2 linked regions of the Pseudosulfitobacter sp. DSM 107133 genome follow. Each later gene encodes a partner of the first gene's protein in a complex. Links are inferred from orthologs where the notes say so. Each region holds a gene or a part of one and is shown in the gene's direction. Other genes may lie near its edges.

What was found.
Region 2: the proteins of dnaN (region 1) and DSM107133_RS01705 are in contact, whole or in part, in a solved structure (PDB 1OK7), measured with the Escherichia coli proteins. The link is inferred for Pseudosulfitobacter sp. DSM 107133 from one-to-one orthologs.

Annotation. Positions count from the first base shown.
Region 1 is NZ_CP085154.1:34-9,035, forward strand. The notes cover bases 610-3,558. They hold dnaN (DNA polymerase III subunit beta), read left to right. Parts: upstream 610-1,499; coding sequence 1,500-2,618; downstream 2,619-3,558. Other genes in these bases: dnaA (chromosomal replication initiator protein DnaA), read left to right, coding at 610-1,320; recF (DNA replication/repair protein RecF), read left to right, coding at 2,671-3,558. Also shown: more of dnaA, read left to right, coding at 1-609; more of recF, read left to right, coding at 3,559-3,774; DSM107133_RS00020 (LysE family translocator), read left to right, coding at 3,771-4,391; gyrB (DNA topoisomerase (ATP-hydrolyzing) subunit B), read left to right, coding at 4,470-6,887; bifunctional lysylphosphatidylglycerol flippase/synthetase MprF, read right to left, coding at 6,915-9,002. UniProt on the Escherichia coli protein: Confers DNA tethering and processivity to DNA polymerases and other proteins. Acts as a clamp, forming a ring around DNA (a reaction catalyzed by the clamp-loading complex) which diffuses in an ATP-independent manner freely and bidirectionally along dsDNA.
Region 2 is NZ_CP085154.1:346,362-355,336, reverse strand. Bases 1-2,922 are described here. They hold DSM107133_RS01705 (DNA polymerase IV), read left to right. Parts: upstream 1-795; coding sequence 796-2,049; downstream 2,050-2,922. Other genes in these bases: DSM107133_RS01700 (nitroreductase), read right to left, coding at 2,334-2,922; DSM107133_RS01710 (NUDIX hydrolase), read right to left, coding at 316-744; pyrF (orotidine-5'-phosphate decarboxylase), read left to right, coding at 1-102. Outside these bases: more of DSM107133_RS01700, read right to left, coding at 2,923-3,008; DSM107133_RS01695 (N-formylglutamate amidohydrolase), read right to left, coding at 3,086-3,946; ykgO (type B 50S ribosomal protein L36), read left to right, coding at 4,255-4,380; yghU (glutathione-dependent disulfide-bond oxidoreductase), read left to right, coding at 4,592-5,467; DSM107133_RS01675 (iron ABC transporter permease), read right to left, coding at 5,508-7,178; DSM107133_RS01670 (alpha/beta hydrolase), read right to left, coding at 7,230-8,117; DSM107133_RS01665 (AMP-binding protein), read right to left, coding at 8,343-8,975. UniProt on the Escherichia coli protein: Poorly processive, error-prone DNA polymerase involved in translesion repair and untargeted mutagenesis. Copies undamaged DNA at stalled replication forks, which arise in vivo from mismatched or misaligned primer ends.

The DNA of each region.
Region 1 (9,002 bases):
CGGCTGCTCAAAACCGTCGGACAGAACAACTTTACAACCTGGATTGAACCGCTGGAATTCCATCAGTTGGAAGACGGAATTGCCACATTCAATGTGCCCACCAACTTTATGGGCAACTATGTCAGCCAGAATTTTGCCGATCTGATTCTGCATGAGCTGCGCAATGAAAATTCCAGCATCAACCGGCTGAATTTCACCGTTGCCGCCAATATGTCGGAAAAGCCGCGTTCGATGCCCGCCAAACCTGCTGCCGCGCCCAGACCCGCCCCGTCTTCGGCCCTGAACACCGCGCCGCTGGACCGTCGCTTTACCTTTGACAGTTTTGTCGTGGGCAAACCCAACGAACTGGCCCACGCCGCTGCCAAGCGCGTGGCCGAAGGTGGCCCCGTCACGTTCAACCCGCTGTTTCTGTATGGTGGCGTCGGTCTGGGCAAAACCCACCTGATGCATGCCATCGCGTGGGAACTGCAACAGACGCGCCCCGACCTGTCCGTGCTGTATCTGTCCGCCGAACAGTTCATGTACCGGTTCGTGCAGGCGCTGCGCGACCGCAAGATGATGGATTTCAAGGAAATCTTCCGCAACGTCGACGTGCTGATGGTGGATGACGTGCAATTCATCGCCGGCAAGGATTCGACCCAGGAAGAATTCTTTCACACCTTCAACGCGCTGGTCGACCAGAATCGCCAGATCATCATTTCGGCAGACCGTGCCCCCGGCGAGATCAAGGATCTTGAGGATCGTGTGAAATCGCGCCTGCAATGTGGCCTGGTCGTCGATTTGCACCCCACAGATTACGAACTGCGGCTGGGCATCCTGCAAAGCAAGGTCGAACAGCAAAGCAAGAACTACCCCGACCTGTCCATCGCCCCCGGCGTGCTGGAATTCCTGGCCCACCGCATTTCGACCAACGTGCGTGTGCTTGAAGGGGCGCTGACCCGTCTGTTCGCCTTTGCCTCGCTCGTGGGCCGCGAGATCGACATGGACCTGACGCAGGACTGTCTGGCCGACGTGCTGCGTGCGTCCGAACGCAAGATCACCATCGAAGAGATCCAGCGCCGCGTGTCCGAGCATTACAACATCCGCCTGTCGGACATGATCGGCCCCAAACGCCTGCGCAGCTATGCGCGTCCGCGTCAGGTGGCCATGTACCTGTCCAAACATCTGACCAGCCGGTCGCTGCCCGAGATCGGGCGCCGGTTCGGGGGGCGCGACCACACCACCGTCATGCACGGCGTGCGCCGCATCGAAGAGCTGAAAGTGCAGGATGGTCAGATCGCCGAGGATCTGGAACTGCTGCGCCGCGCGCTCGAAGCGTAAACCTGCGTCACCTGTACCACACGGCACCCTTTTCGGGTGCCGTTTGCGTTTGTAGGGCGCGCAATTCACCTGCCGCGCTTGACCCTTCTGTCAATCCGGTCGACAACAAACAAAAAGGTTGAGAATACGCCGGTATAGGGTAGTTTGCCCCTCCCGGTGGTCCGATTGGAGAGGGACAGATGAAAATCAGTATTGAACGGGCCGCGTTGCTCAAAGCCGTGAGCCAGGCCCAGTCGGTTGTCGAACGCCGCAACACCATTCCGATCCTTGCCAATGTGCTGATCGAGGCCGAAGGCGCTGACGTGATGTTCCGCGCCACCGATCTGGATATCGAAGTCGTGGACAAGGCCCCCGCACAAGTCGAGCGCGCTGGCGCCACCACCGTGTCGGCCACCACCTTGCATGAAATCGTGCGCAAACTGCCCGATGGCGCGCTGGTCACCCTGACCGCCGATGCCGCCGCAGGCCGCCTGACGGTTGAAGCGGGCCGGTCGAACTTTTCGCTGGCGACCCTGCCCAAGGAAGACTTCCCGGTCATGGCCTCGTCTGAGTATGCGTCGAATTTCTCGATTGACGCGGCCAAGCTGCGCCGTCTGTTCGACAAATCCAAATTCGCCATTTCGACCGAAGAGACGCGGTATTACCTGAACGGTGTCTACATGCACGTCGCCACCGGCGAAGACGGCAAAGTGCTGCGCTGTGTGGCCACAGACGGTCACCGCCTGGCACGGATCGACACCGACCTGCCCGCAGGGGCCGACGAGATGCCGGGCGTGATCGTGCCCCGCAAGACCGTGGGCGAACTGCGCAAGCTGCTGGACGATGACGAGATGAAAATTGCCGTTTCGGTCTCGGAAACCAAGGTGCGCTTTGCCACGCCGGAGATCACACTGACATCCAAGGTGATCGACGGGACCTTCCCCGACTACACCCGCGTTATTCCACAGGGCAATACCCGCAAACTGGAAGTGGACGCCAGCGACTTTGCCCGCGCCGTGGACCGTGTGGCGACCGTGTCGTCCGAGCGTTCGCGCGCGGTCAAGCTGCAACTGGACGAAGACCGGCTGATCCTTTCGGTCAACGCGCCCGACAGCGGTGCCGCCGAAGAAGAACTGGCCGTGTCGTACAATGACGAGCGGCTGGAAATCGGGTTCAACGCCAAATACCTGCTGGAGATTGCCAGTCAGGTGGACCGCGAAAACGCCGTGTTCATGTTCAACTCGTCGGGCGATCCGACCTTGATGCGTGAAGGCAATGACATGTCGGCGGTCTACGTCGTCATGCCGATGCGCGTTTAAGAGTTTTCTTGCCTCCGGCGGGGATATTTAAGGCCAAAAGAAAGGGACAGTTGTGAAGCTGTCCCTTTCTGCATTGACGATTTCGCATTTCAGATCGCACCGGATGGCGCGGATCGCTGTGGATCCGCGCCCCGTGGCGCTGTTTGGCCCCAATGGCGCGGGCAAGACCAACATTCTTGAGGCGGTGTCGCTGTTTTCGCCCGGTCGCGGTTTGCGCCGGTCCAGCGCCGAGGACATGACCCGCAGGCCCGAGGCGCTGGGGTGGAAGATCAGCGGCGTGCTGACCTCGCTGCGGCAGGTGCACGAGATCGACATCGTCTCCGAGGCCGGCGGCGCGCGTCAGGTGCGGATTGACGGTAAGGCAGCCGCGCAAGTGGCGCTGGGACGGGTGGCACGGGTGCTGTGGCTGATCCCCGCGATGGACCGGCTGTGGATCGAGGGCGCGGAAGGGCGTCGGCGGTTCCTGGACCGGATGACGCTGAGTTTCGAACCCGGCCATGCCGATCTGTCACTGGCCTATGAAAAGGCGATGCGCGAACGCAACCGGCTGTTGAAAGACATGGTGCGTGATCCGGCGTGGTACGGCGCGCTTGAGGCACAGATGGCGCAGGCTGGGGCGGCGATCCATGCCAACCGGCTGACCACGCTGGCCCAGCTGCACAGCGCCCAGCAGGATGCGCAGACGGCCTTTCCCACCGCCGACCTTGAGCTGGTACATGCGGATGCGCCCCTGCCCCCCTCCGAGGATGATCTGCGCACGGCGCTGGCCGAGGGGCGCAAACGCGATCTGGCTGCAGGGCGCACGCTGATCGGGCCGCACCGCGCCGATCTGATCGGCACCTATGCGGCCAAGGATGTGCCCGCCCGCGACTGTTCCACCGGAGAGCAAAAGGCGCTGTTGGTGTCGCTGATCCTTGCCAATGCACGGGCGCTGGCCCAAAGCTTTGGCGCGCCGCCGCTGTTGCTGCTGGACGAGGTTGCGGCCCATCTGGACGCGGACAGGCGCGCGGCGCTGTACGACGAAATTGTTGCCCTGGGCGCACAGGCCTGGATGACAGGCACCGACCGCAACCTGTTCGACGCATTGGGCGCACGGGCGCAGTATTTGCATGTGACCGAGGCAGAGGGCGCTTCAAAAGTAGAGGCCGTGACATGACGCTGAACTGGTCTGATCTGTTGCTGTATTGCGGCGCTTTGCTGATCCTGTTCCTGACGCCGGGGCCGGTCTGGCTGGCGTTGATGGCGCGCGGTTTGTCGGGCGGCTTTCGCGCGGCCTGGCCGCTGGCACTGGGCGTGGCGATTGGCGACATCGTCTGGCCGCTGGTCGCGGTGCTGGGGATTGCGTGGATCCTGTCCGTGTTCGACACCTTCATGCTGGTGTTGCGCTGGGTGGCCTGCGGTGTGTTCATCGTGATGGGCGCGATGCTGATCCGCCACGCAGGCGCCGCCATCAGCGCAGACAACCGCCTGACCCGCCCCGGCATGATGGCCGGATTTCTGGCCGGAATCCTTGCCATTCTGGGCAACCCCAAGGCGGTGTTGTTCTATATGGGCGTGCTGCCCGGCTTTTTCGATCTGCGTGCAATAACCTGGATCGACGTCGCGCTGATCATCGGCGCTTCGGTTTTGATACCGCTTGTTGGCAACCTGACGATGGCTGCATTTGTGGGACGTGTGCGCAGCTTTGTCACGACTTCGGGGGCGCTGCGGCGGATCAATATCGGGGCCGGTGTGCTGCTGATTCTCGTGGGCCTTGTACTCCCCTTTGTGTGACCCAGAAACTTGTCTCGATCGCGTGACATCCCCGTACAAAAACCCTATAAAATAACAAAAAATATAGGGTGAAACGGCATGTCCGAAAACGAGCAGGCGCCACAAGAGTATGGCGCGGATTCCATCAAGGTTCTCAAAGGCTTGGATGCTGTCCGCAAACGGCCTGGCATGTACATCGGTGACACCGACGACGGGTCGGGTCTGCACCACATGGTCTACGAGGTCGTGGACAACGGCATTGACGAGGCGCTGGCAGGTCATGCCGATGCTGTCAGCGTCACGATCCACGAGGATTCCTCGGTTTCGGTCAGCGACAACGGGCGCGGCATTCCGGTCGGCATCCACGAAGAAGAAGGCGTATCCGCCGCCGAGGTCATCATGACCCAGCTGCACGCGGGCGGCAAATTCGACAGCAACAGCTACAAGGTTTCGGGCGGCTTGCACGGCGTGGGCGTTTCTGTTGTAAACGCGCTGAGCGACTGGCTGGAGCTGCGCATCTGGCGCGAGGGCAAAGAGCACATCGCGCGGTTCGAGCGCGGCGACACGGTCAAGCATCTTGAGGTTGTCGGCCCCTCGGACGGCAAGACCGGCACCGAGGTGCGGTTCCTGGCATCAACCACCACCTTTTCGAACCTCGAATACCATTTTGACACACTGGAAAAGCGGCTGCGCGAACTGGCGTTCCTGAATTCGGGCGTCCGTATCATTCTGACCGACGAACGGCCCGCAGAGCACCTGCGCTCGGAACTGTTCTACGAAGGCGGCGTGCGCGAGTTCGTGAAATATCTCGACCGGTCGAAATCCTCGATCATGGCCGAGCCGATCTTTATCAGCGGCGAACGCGACGACATCGGTGTCGAGGTCGCGATGTGGTGGAACGACAGCTATCACGAAAACGTCCTGCCCTTTACCAACAACATCCCCCAGCGCGATGGCGGCACCCACATGGCGGGCTTTCGTGGCGCACTGACGCGGACGATCAACAACTATGCGCAGTCCAGCGGGATTGCGAAAAAGGAAAAGGTGTCGTTCACCGGCGACGACGCACGCGAAGGTCTGACCTGTGTGCTGTCGGTCAAGGTGCCCGATCCGAAATTCTCCTCGCAAACCAAGGACAAGCTGGTCAGCTCGGAAGTGCGCCCCGCTGTCGAGGGTCTGGTGAACGAAAAACTGGCCGAATGGTTCGAAGAAAACCCGCTGCAAGCCAAGGTGATTGTCGGCAAGATCATCGAAGCCGCCGTCGCCCGCGAGGCCGCCCGCAAGGCGCGTGACCTGACACGGCGCAAAAGCGCGATGGACGTGAACTTTTTGGCTGGCAAACTTAAGGATTGTTCGGAAAAAGACCCGTCCAAGACCGAAGTTTTCCTGGTCGAGGGTGACAGCGCCGGAGGTTCGGCCCAGACAGGCCGTGACCGCCAGACACAGGCGATTTTGCCGCTAAAGGGTAAAATCCTGAACGTGGAACGCGCACGCTTTGACCGGATGCTGGGCAGTCAGGAAATCGGCAACCTTGTGATGGCTCTGGGCACCGGCATTGGCCGCGACGAATTCAACATCGACAAGCTGCGCTACCACAAGATCGTCATCATGACCGATGCGGACGTGGACGGGGCGCACATTCGTACCCTGTTGCTGACGTTCTTCTATCGCCAGATGCCCGAGCTGATCGAACGCGGATATCTGTATATCGCGCAACCGCCGCTGTACAAAGTGTCGCGCGGCAAATCGGAAGTGTACCTGAAAGATCAGGCCGCGATGGAAGACTATCTGATCAATCAGGGCATTGACGGTGCCATGCTGCGACAGGGCAACGGCGAGGAAATCAGCGGCGCCGATCTGGCCCGTGTGGTCGACCACGCCCGCCAGATGCGCCGCGTTCTGGAAGCCTTTCCAACGCATTACCCGCGTCACATTCTGGAACAGGCTGCGATTGCCGGTGCCTTTGCCGAGGGCGCGGTTGAACGCGACCTGCAAGGTGTGGCCGACAAGGTGGCCGACCGGCTGAACCTGATCGCGCTGGAATACGAAAAAGGCTGGCAGGGGCGCATCACGCAGGACCACGGCGTGCGGCTGGCCCGCATTCTGCGCGGCGTCGAAGAGGTGCGCACGCTGGATGGCCGCATCCTGCGCGGTGGCGAAGCCCGCAAGACCGGCACGTTCACCCAGCATTTGCAGGATGTCTACAACCTGCCCGCACAGCTGGTGCGCAAGGACCGCAGCCAGATGATCTATGGGCCGATGAACCTGCTGGATGCCATTCTGACAGAAGGTGAAAAGGGCCTGTCGCTGCAACGCTACAAAGGTCTGGGCGAAATGAACCCCGACCAGCTGTGGGAAACCACGCTGGACCCCGATGCACGCACCCTGCTGCAAGTGCGCGTCGAGGATATGGCCGAGGCAGACAACCTGTTCACCAAGCTGATGGGCGACGTGGTCGAACCGCGCCGCGAATTCATCCAGCAAAACGCGCTGAATGTGGAAAATCTGGACTTCTGATTGAACCTGTAGGGGCCGATTTGGCCCCTACTTCCCCACAATCCCCCGCGCCGAGCCTGCGATCAGGCGGGCAGCGTCGGTCAGGGGGCCGACGGGCGGCAGGGCCGAGCGGCAGCAGAAGTAGCGTGGCTGCCAGACCGGATCGAACTTGGATTTGAACCTGCGCAAACCCTCGAAGCTATAGAAGCGGTCGCCGTGGCTGTAGACCAGGCTGCCGAACCGCGCCCACAGGGTTGCGCCCCGTCGCCCGGACAGGCCGGCAAAGGGCACCATGCCAAGGCTGAAGCTTTCGCGACCCTCAGCCTTCAGTTGCAGCATCAGCTCGGTAAACAGAAACTCCATCGTGGCAGATGGCGCGTCGGCACGGTGGCGCATCATGTCAACGGCGCTGCTGCGGGGGGCTTCCATCAGGTTGCCAAAGGCGCAAATCTCGCCGTTCAGACGCACCAGCGCAATGCGGGTGCGGTTCAGCCAGGCCTCATCAAAGCGCCCCACCGAGAACCGTTTTTCGCGCGCGGCATGCTGGGCCATCCAGTCGTCAGATATGCTTTGCAGCGTGGCGATCAGTTCGGGCGCGTGCGGGGGCGAAACGATTTCCACACTCAGCCCGTCGCGTTGCGCGCGGTTCCAGCTGGCGCGCAGCTTCTTGCGTTCGGGGCCTTCCAGCGAGAAATCGGGCAAGGGCACCACGGCCTCCTCACCCATTTTGTGCAGGGTCAGGCCCATGTCGATGGCCTGTTCGGTAAAGGCGGCCGAAGTTTCATAAAACACAGGTCGCGCGCCGGCAGCGCGGGCCGCATCGTGAAACGCCCATGACAGGTCTTCGACATCCTCTTGCGCGCCAACCGGTCCCCCCATGACAATCCACGAACCGCCCTTGATCCCGTAGGACAGCACGGATTGCTGTGCGGGGCCAAACATCAACATCTTGTCCCCGGTCAGCGCGATTACATCCGATCCGGTGCCATAGGTGTTGATGATCCTCTGCGCGGCCTCGAATGCAGCGGCATCGGGCAGCGGTGCCTTGACCCGCGCCACGCGAAAACCGGAATACAGCAAAGCCGCGCTCAGGATCACACCGGCGGTCAGAGCCGCCCGCCATGCGGCCACCGCCGGGCCATCGCCTGCAACCTGCCACCACATCAAATCTCGCGCCGCGTCGTCTGTATGAACCAGATACCAAAGCAGGCCCAGCGAAGTCAGCGTAGACAGGGTGAACACCAGCCAGCGCACCGACAGCACCCCCTGCGTCAGCCGTGCACGCCGGTAGAATTCGCGTCGGCAGGGCCACAGGATCAACGCCATCATCGCAAGAACCATCACCCGGTCCAGATCCTGCGTTTTGAGTGCGGCAACCACAACTCCGACCAGCAACGCCACCAGAACCGCCCAATAGGCCAGCCTGGAGCGGCGAAACACCGACACAGACAGCACCGCCAGCAACGACCCGATAATCGAAGACACCAGCGGCCCGCCTTCGACCATGGTCAGGGGCAGCAGGGTTTCCAGCTCTTCGGCGCGGCCTGTGGGGTTGGGGATCAGTCCCGCAAACATCATGAACAATCCCGAGGCCAGCACCAGAAACCCCGTCGCCATGGGAATCAGCGACCGGCCCGCCAACACCATCGGCGCAAGTCCCGGAATGGTCGGCAGCCGCGAACCTGCGGCGCTCCAGACCTCGGTCAGTGACAACAACAGCAGCGCCAGAACAAAGGGCAGCAGGAAATAGATCAGCCGGAACAACAACAGTGCGGTCACCGCATCGTTCACCGGAACCGTCGCGGGCAGGGCCGCGATGACCACGCTTTCAAACACCCCGATTCCGCCGGGCACATGGCTGGCCACGCCCACCATCGTCGCCACGGCAAAGACCGCCAGCATGTTGGCAAAGGGCAGCGCACCCGTGGGCAGCAACAGGTGCAGAACCAGCGCGGCCATGACCATATCAACGCCGGTGATCGCCAGTTGGCGCAGCAGGTCCCTGCCCCGCGGCGCCGATAGCTTGAACCCCCCCCAGCTGAACGTTCCGCCCCATTGCGAAATGACGCCCAGCGCGATCACCGACACCACAAGCAAACCGATGGCAATCAGCCGCAGCGTTTCGGGGGCAATGTT
Region 2 (8,975 bases), 350 kb from region 1 along the record:
GCGATCACCGACGGGGCGGATCACATCGTTGTCGGGCGTCCGATCTGGGCCGCCGCCAACCCCACCCAAGCAGCAAAAGACATACTTTCCAGCCTGCCCTAAACCGTTTCCCGAATGCTATGATCGCACGGAATGTGGGAAATTTGGCACATACCACTGCATATAGGGCGGGTCGGGTTTTCCCTACTCGCCCAAAACGCGAAATTCAGTTATGTTAAATGACAGGTGATACTCCCCGACGAACTGGTTCTTCCTGAAGTTCGTCACCTCCCCCCGCTCGTTTTGCGGGGGGCCTTTCTTTTGAGACACCGGTTTTCACACCTCGACCGCATCCCCTGACACCCCGGACATGTACAATGCCAGCCGCGCCTGAAATTGCGGCACCGCCTTGGGATGGGCAATAAACATCTGCGGCGCCATCAACTGCCAGCTTTGCCCCTCGTCTCCCAGAACAATCTTGGCTTCGTCCGTTTCCGGCAGGTGAGCGGCAAAAAACCATTTATTCCCATCGCTTTCGACAAACCGCTTGCCCCAGACGACCGCGTCCGGCGGCACCGTCAGGCCCAGTTCCTCCTGCGTTTCGCGCAAGGCACAGGCCAGGGGGCTTTCGCGGCCTTCGCGCCCGCCACCCGGCAGGTCCAGATAGTCCGGCCAGGGGATATCGGCGATGTCATCACGCCGGATCACCGCCAACCGCGCGCCAATGAAAAGCGCCAGCTTGGCACCCGCAAATGGCATGTTCATTTCGACTTCCCCGCGCTAGACTGAGGCCCACTCTAGCACAGTTGCAAAGCCATGCCTGCCCTCTGCCGAGACTGCCTGCACCAATTTGACACCGCGCGCCGCTGCCCGGCCTGCGCCAGCCCGCGTGTCATTTCGCATCCCGAACTGAACGACCTGTCCATTGCCCATATGGATTGCGACGCCTTTTATGCCTCGGTTGAAAAGCGCGACAATCCCGAACTGGAGGGCAAACCGGTGATCATCGGTGGCGGGCGGCGCGGGGTTGTCTCCACGGCCTGCTACGTTGCGCGGATTCGCGGCGTGCGTTCGGCTATGCCGATGTTTCAGGCGCTGAAACTGTGCCCCGACGCCATCATCGTCAAACCACGCATGTCCGCCTATGTCGACGCCTCGCGCGCCATCCGCGCGATGATGCAACAGCTGACCCCCGCCATCCAGCCGCTGTCGCTGGACGAGGCCTTCATGGACCTCAGCGGAACCCAACGGATGCACGGCGCCCCGCCCGCCGTGATGCTGGCGCGGCTGATCCAGCGCATGCGCAGCGAGCTGGGGCTGACCGGATCAATCGGGCTGTCCCACAACAAGTTTCTGGCCAAGATCGCCTCGGATCTCGACAAACCACACGGGTTCTCGGTGATCGGCAAGGCCGAAACCGAACGCTTTCTGCATGACAAGCCCGTGCGCCTGATCTGGGGCGTCGGGCACGCGGCGCAGGCATCTCTGGACAAGGCCGGGATTCGCAGCTTTGCCGACCTCAAACGCTGGGACAAACAGGACCTGATCGCCCGCTTTGGCGCGATGGGTGACCGGTTGTGGCATCTGGCGCGCGGCATCGACGCGCGGCGGGTGACGGCACACGAGCCGATGAAATCCATCTCGAATGAAACCACATTCAACGACGACACCGCCGACCCCGACATTCTGGACGGCCACCTGTGGCGCATGGCCGAAAAAGTATCGGACCGCGCCAAGGCCAAGGATCTGGCAGGCCGGGTCGTCACCCTGAAACTCAAGCGTGCCAACCACACCACGCTGACGCGACGGCTGTCCCTGCACAGCCCGACGCAAATGGCGGACACCATCTACCGTACCGCCCGCGCCCTGTTCGATCAGGTCGGCAACGAAGGGCCCTACCGTTTGCTGGGGTGCGGCATTTCCGATCTGACAGATGCCGACAAGGCCGACACCGAGGGCGATCTTCTGGACCCGGACAAGACCAAACGCACACAGGCCGAACGCGCCACAGACAAAATCCGCAGCCGCTTTGGCCCCGATGCCATCGTCAAGGGGCGCGCGCTGCGATAGGCTCTGGACCCGCAATCGTGCAAAATCATGATTTTGACGCGCGTGCAGACATTGGATGCTCAGGGCAATCCCGAAACACTCTACCGCTTCTCTGGTTCAAAAAATCCCGGGGGGAGGCGCGCCAGCGCCGGGGGCAGAGCCCCCTATAGCACTTTCGAAAAAACCTGAATCACTTAACGCTGCCTGAAATCATAGATTTCAACGCGTTAAGTGATAGCTTGTGTATCACGTTTTCCGGGAAGTGCTTTAAATAAGAACCAGCGGCAACGCCCCCACCAACACCCTCAGTCAAACCCGACGAATCGCGCCGTTTCGCTGACATCCCGACGCCGCGACACAACCGAATTGGCCGAAAATTCCTCATCCGGCCAGCCCAGCGCCACACAGGTCAGAATCACCTGGTCGTCGGGAATACCCGCATGTTCGCGCACCACCGGCGACTGCATGATGCCCTGACCGTTGATGACAGCACCCAATCCACGGCTCCAGGCCGCCAGCACCAGCCCATAGGTCACCGCGCCCAGATCAAAATGCGCAATCGTGCCGCCTTGCAGTTCCTTGTCAAAAGTCACCACAACCGACACCGGCGCATCAAACTGGCGAAAACCGCGCATCACCCAATCCTGCCGTTTTTCCTTGTTGTCGCGCTCGATCCCCATCGCCTCGAACAGCTGGATCGCAATCTCGACCTGCCGGTCGCGGTGCACGCCCTGATAGGCACCGTGATCCACAATCTCGCGTTGCGGCGGCACGCCCGACAGCATCCGTTCGGAATTGCCCCTGCGCACGGCTTCCAGCGGCGCACCGGTCAGAACGTGAAAATGCCAGGGCTGGGTGTTCATCGACGACGGCGCACGGTTGGCCAGTTCGATAATCTCTTCCAACAGCGCACGCGGCACAGGTTCGGGTTTGAATCCCCTGATGCTGCGCCGCTCGGAAATTGCCTGATCCAGATCCATCGCCGTCTCTCCCCTGAAATCTATCGGGGCAAAGCTACCTGCAATTCGCACAGGGACCAGCGTAACGACACGTCAGATCATTCGGCGGCCAGTGGAATCCGTCCCTGACCGATCTGCGTGATCTCGCCCACCACCGCCATCAGCCGCGCCCGCACGTCGTCAAACGCCCCGTTGGGGCGCACCAGTGCCTCGTTCATATACAAGGACCGGTCAATCTCGACCTGAACCGCATGCTGCCCCCGCGAAGGACGCCCGTAGGCCTGCGTGATATAGGCCCCTGCAAAGGGCGCATTGCGCGTCACAACAAACCCCGCCGCGGCAAAGGCCGCCTCGATCCGGTCCACCACCTCGCCCCCGGCGGCAGCGCCAAACCGGTCGCCCAGCACGATATCGGGTCGCTTCATCCCGCCGCGCACGACACTGTCCATCGCTTCATGCGGCATCGAATGGCAATCAATCAGCACCGCCTGCCCGTGCCGGCGGTGCGCACCATCCAGCAATTGCTGCAACATCGCGTGATAGGGACGCCAATACAGGTCAATGCGCCGCTCGGCTTCTTCCAAACTCAGCTTGCCCCGATAAATCGCCCGCCCGTTGGCCACCACACGCGGCACCACGCCCAGCCCCGAGGCCACGCGCGGATTGTGCCCCTTGGGACGCACGCCCTCGATCAGCGCAGGGTCCAATTCATCCGCCGCCCGGTTCAAATCCACAAAAGCGCGCGGCGCCCCCGCCTTGAGAAAGCTCGCGCCGAATCGCGGCGCGCAATCAAACAGCTTGTCGACAAAAGCATCCTCGGACGAACGCACCTGATGTTCGTTCAAAACGGTCGTGCGCAAGAATCGCCACGGATAATCCCGCCCGGAATGCGGAGAAGCAAACACGACACAAGACGTGTTTTTGTCAGGATGGATGACTTCATAGGCAAGCTTGGGCATCATGTCTCCTCGTGATAATATCATAGAGCACAAAATACACTTATCAAAAGCCCTTGATCCCGCTTCCGACTCCTTTTATACGCCCCCCTACCGGCGCGAAATCTCGCGCCCCATTTTTGTTTTGGGGCAGTGTTTCGTGAAGGCCAGAGTGGGCGATTAGCTCAGCGGTAGAGCACTTCGTTGACATCGAAGGGGTCACAAGTTCGATCCTTGTATCGCCCACCATTCTATTCACAGTTCGGGCACCCTGCCCGGACACCCGCAACCCCGGCGCTGCTTCGCGCCATGAAACATGAGGAAGAAGCGCCATGAAGGTTCGCAACTCGCTCCGCTCGCTCAAAAACCGGCACCGTGACTGCCGCGTTGTGCGTCGCAAAGGCCGTGTGTACGTCATCAACAAGACGCAACGCCGGTTCAAAGCCCGCCAGGGCTAAGGCTTACGCCAGATCAATTTCAAAAAGGCCGTCCTTCGGGGCGGCTTTTTTATTGCCTGAAATCCCGGCCCCACTGTTCTTTTGGCCCCAAATATCCCGGGGGAGGCGCCTGCGCCGGGGGCAGCGCCCCCGACATCCTTTCGACACAGCCTTGCGCCTTCCGTCCAAGACCATAAGTTGTCACCAAACCCCTGACCGAAAGGCCTTCAGAATGACCGACACCTATACGCCACCCGACGTCTGGACCTGGGACACCGAAAGCGGCGGGCGATTCGCCAACATCAACCGCCCCATCGCCGGCCCGACCCACGACAAAGAGCTGCCTGTCGGCAAACACCCGATGCAATTGCACTCGCTCGCCACGCCCAACGGCGTCAAAGCGACCGTGATGCTGGAAGAGCTTTTGGAAAAGGGCCACAAAGGTGCGGAATACGACGCCTATCTGATCAACATCGGCGAAGGTGACCAGTTTTCCTCGGGCTTTGTCGAAATCAACCCCAACTCGAAAATCCCCGCCCTGATGGACCGCTCGGGCGATACGCCGGTGCGCGTGTTCGAAAGCGCGTCGATACTGTTCCATCTGGCCGAAAAATTCGGCGAATTCCTGCCCGCTTCCGGCCCCGCCCGCACCGAAGTGATGAACTGGGTGATGTGGCAAATGGGCAGTGCGCCCTATCTGGGCGGCGGCTTTGGCCACTTCTACGCCTATGCGCCGGAAAAATGGGAATACCCGATCAACCGCTTCAGCATGGAAGCCAAGCGCCAGCTTGACGTGCTGGAACGGCAACTGGCCGACCACCCCTATATCGCCGGCGACGACTACACGATTGCCGACATCGCGATCTGGCCGTGGTATGGCCAGCTGGTTCTGGGCCGTCTGTACGACGCCGCGACCTTCCTTGACGTGGAAAGCTATACCAACGTGGTGGCCTGGGCGAAAAAGATCGACGAACGCCCTGCCGTCAAACGCGGCCGCATGGTCAACCGTGCCTTTGGCGAACCGCAATTCCAGCTGCGTGAACGCCACGATGCATCGGACTTCGAAACCCGGACCTGGGACAAGATCGGCGACGACAGCGAAAGCTGAAGCGCCACGCTGCGGGTGGCCCTTTGCGGGCCGCCCGTGTCTACCGGCTGCGCCCGACCTGACGACAGATCAGAATCACCGGCAGCACGCCCACTGCGACAATCACCAACGACGGCACCGCCGCCCCGTCCAACCGCTCGTCGCTGGCCAGACGAAAGGCCTGTACCGCCAGCGTATCATAGTTGAACGGCCGCATGATCAGTGTCGCAGGCAGCTCTTTCATCACATCGACGAAGACAATCAGCACCGCCGTCATCAGGCTGGGGGTCAGGATCGGCAGGTGTACACGGCGCAGCGTCGCCATCGGCCCTTTGCCCAGCGACCGGCTGGCGGCGTCCATGTTCACATGCACCAGCGCCTGCCCGCCCTCATAGGCCCCCAGCGCCGCCGCCAGAAACCGCACCATATAGGCCGCGATCAGCAGCCAGATCGACCCGGTGATCAGCAGCCCCGTGGACACGTCAAACGTGGCCCGCATCCAGGCATCCAGCTGGTTGTCAAAGGCCGCAAAGGGCACCATCAACCCGACCGCAATCACACCGCCCGGCACCGCATAGCCCAACCGCGCCACATAGGCGGCCCCGCGCGCCAGTCGCCCCGGCTGGATGCGGTTGTAAAAGCCCACCGCAATCGCAGCCCCCAGCGTCAAAACCGCCGCAATCGCCGCCAGGGTCAGCGAGTTCTTGACGAACCCCACATAGCGCGCGCTGGTCAGATCCTGTTCGGACCCCAGCCCCATGATCACCAGCACCACGATGGGCAGCACCGCCCCCAGCACAACCGGCACGCCACACAGCAAAATTGCCAGAACAGCGCGCAGGCCCTTCAACTGAACCGGAGGATTGCCCCCTTTGTTACCCCGCGACGGATCGTGATATTTCGCCCGCCCCCGCTGCGCGCGTTCCAGCATCGCCAGCAACAGCGCAAACCCCAGCAGACACAGCGCCAGCTGCGCCGCCCCCGTGCGGTCCCCCATGCTGAACCAGCTGGTGTAAATCCCCGTGGCAAAGGTCTGCACGCCAAAATAGGCCACCGTGCCAAAATCCGCGATGGTCTCCATCACCGTCAGCAACACCCCCGCCGCAATGGCAGGCCGCGCCAGCGGCAGGCTGACCTTGAAAAACGCGCCCCAGACCGAGCTGCCCAAAGCGCGCGCCGCCAGAAACGTGGTGCCCGATTGCTGCATGAACGACGCCCGCGCCAGCAGATAGACATAAGGGTACAACACCAGCACCAGCATCGTCGCCGCACCACCAAGGCTGCGGATCTCGGGGAACCAGTAATCCCGCGGCCCCCACCCCATCACCGCGCGCAACGTTGACTGCACAACGCCGGGGTGATCCAGAATATGGGTATAGGCATAGGCCAGAACATAGGCCGGAAAGGCAAGCGGCAGCACCAGCGCAATCTCGAACATCCGCACACCGGGGAACCGCGTCATCGTCACCAGCCATGCCGCCCCGACACCGATCATGAACGTGCCGACCGACACCAGCAGCACCAGCGCCAGCGTATTGCCCGCATAGCGCGGCAACACCGTCTGCATCAAATGGCGCACCGTGTCGAACCCGCCGCCAAATGACGCCAGCAACACCGCAACCATCGGCAACAGGCACAACCCCGCAGCCAGCAACGCTGCCGTTGCCAGCCCGCGTGGCGCCAGACGCACCCGTGCGGGCCGCCCCGCTGTATTCGATACTTGATCGCTCATAGCCCTTATGTCGACCATTTCACTCGGAATGACCAGACCATGCCCCGCGCCTCAGCCCTGCTCGAAAAAGGCAAGAATATCGTCAAAGACACGCGGTTCTGCCACATACAGCAAATGCCCCAGACCGGGGTAAAAGGTGATCGGCGCACCGCCGATTTCGCGGGCAAACCGTCGCACCTGTCGGGGCCGGAACACCGTGTCGGCGGTGCCTGCATACAGATGCACCTGTTCGGGGGGCAGCGTGAACCCTTCGGGCATTTGCCAGCCGACCAGGGCCATGGTGTGCGCCTTGAAGACATTGAACGACGGTTCAACCACAACCTTTTTCGGGCGGCTGGTAATGCGGGCAATATCCTCGGCCCGCGCGGGCGAACGCGCGCCATCGCGCCCGAACAGCAGAACGGGAAAGTAGTTTTCCCAAACCTTGCGCGTGTTCACCGACCGCGCCCGTGCCGCCGCGACCAGAATGTCATCAACGCCGCGCAGCGCCGTCTGCGCACCGCCGCCAAACTCGACCGCGCTCGACATGCCGGCGACCTGCGCGCGCGGCCCGATCTGCTTGGCCGCCAGCATCGCAATCGGCGCACCGGTGGAAAAGCCCAGCAGCTTGATCTGCTTGTCGGGAAAGCGGTTTGCCAGCGTCACAATGGTCTGCGCGGCACGGGCAATGTCCAGCGGCCCGTCCAGCGGACGCCCGTCCATGCCGGGAAACCGGTAAGCCGCAAAGGCATAGCCCTTGGGCCGCCACGCCACCACAGGGTCAAAAATACCCAACGGCGTCATAGATCCGGGGATCAGGATCAGCAGCTTGTCCTGTTTTTCAATATCCGCCGCATTGAACAACAGCGGCGTTACCGGGACATCCGATGCCTCGGGCTTTGTCCCGCACGCCGCCAACAGGGCGCACGCCGCCAACACCAACAGCCGTATCATCCACATGCGCGGGCCTGCCCCTGAAATGCACCACAATCCTGCAAGCAGTCCTAGCTGCCGCGCGCGTCCTTCACCAGCCCGCCCGCGATCACAAATTCTCTGCGGCGCACAAACGGTCGGGATCAGCCGCTCAGGCAGATCCTTCATCTTGCCGGATAAACTCCGGGGGAGCGCCGCAGGCGCGGGGGCAGAGCCCCCGCACGGCAAGAAACTTGGGCACAGCCCCCACTGTCAGTCGTAGGTCCGCTGATCCTCGATCAAGACCCCGTCGCGCGGCAGGCTGCCCACCGGCACGATCTCGACCGTGCCTTTCAGCTTCAGCGTCTCGATAATACTGGACGCATAGGCTTGCGCATCTCCGCCATCGGCTTCTATCCGCACCGTCATCGCATCCTGTTGCCCCTCACGCTGGGCAATCACCCGCGCGCGGGCGATGTCGGGGTGTTTTGCGACCAAAGCGGCCACCTGCTCGGGGCGCACGAACATCCCCTTGATCTTGGTTGTCTGGTCCGCGCGCCCCATCCAGCCCTTGATACGCATGTTGGTGCGCCCGCAAGGGCTTTGCCCGTCCATCACGGCGCTCATGTCGCCGGTGGCAAAACGGATCAGCGGATAGTCGGGGTTCAGCGACGTCACCACCACTTCACCCACCTCGCCCGGCGCCACCGGCGTGCCTGTGCCCGGGGTCAGGATTTCAACAATCACGCCCTCATCCACGATCATCCCCTCCATCGCCGCGCTTTCATAGGCGATGTTGCCCAGATCGGCGGTGGCATAGGATTGCAGGCAGGCGATGCCGCGATCTGCATACTCCTGACGCAGGCTGGGGAACAACGCGCCACCGCCCACAACCGCGCGGGTCAT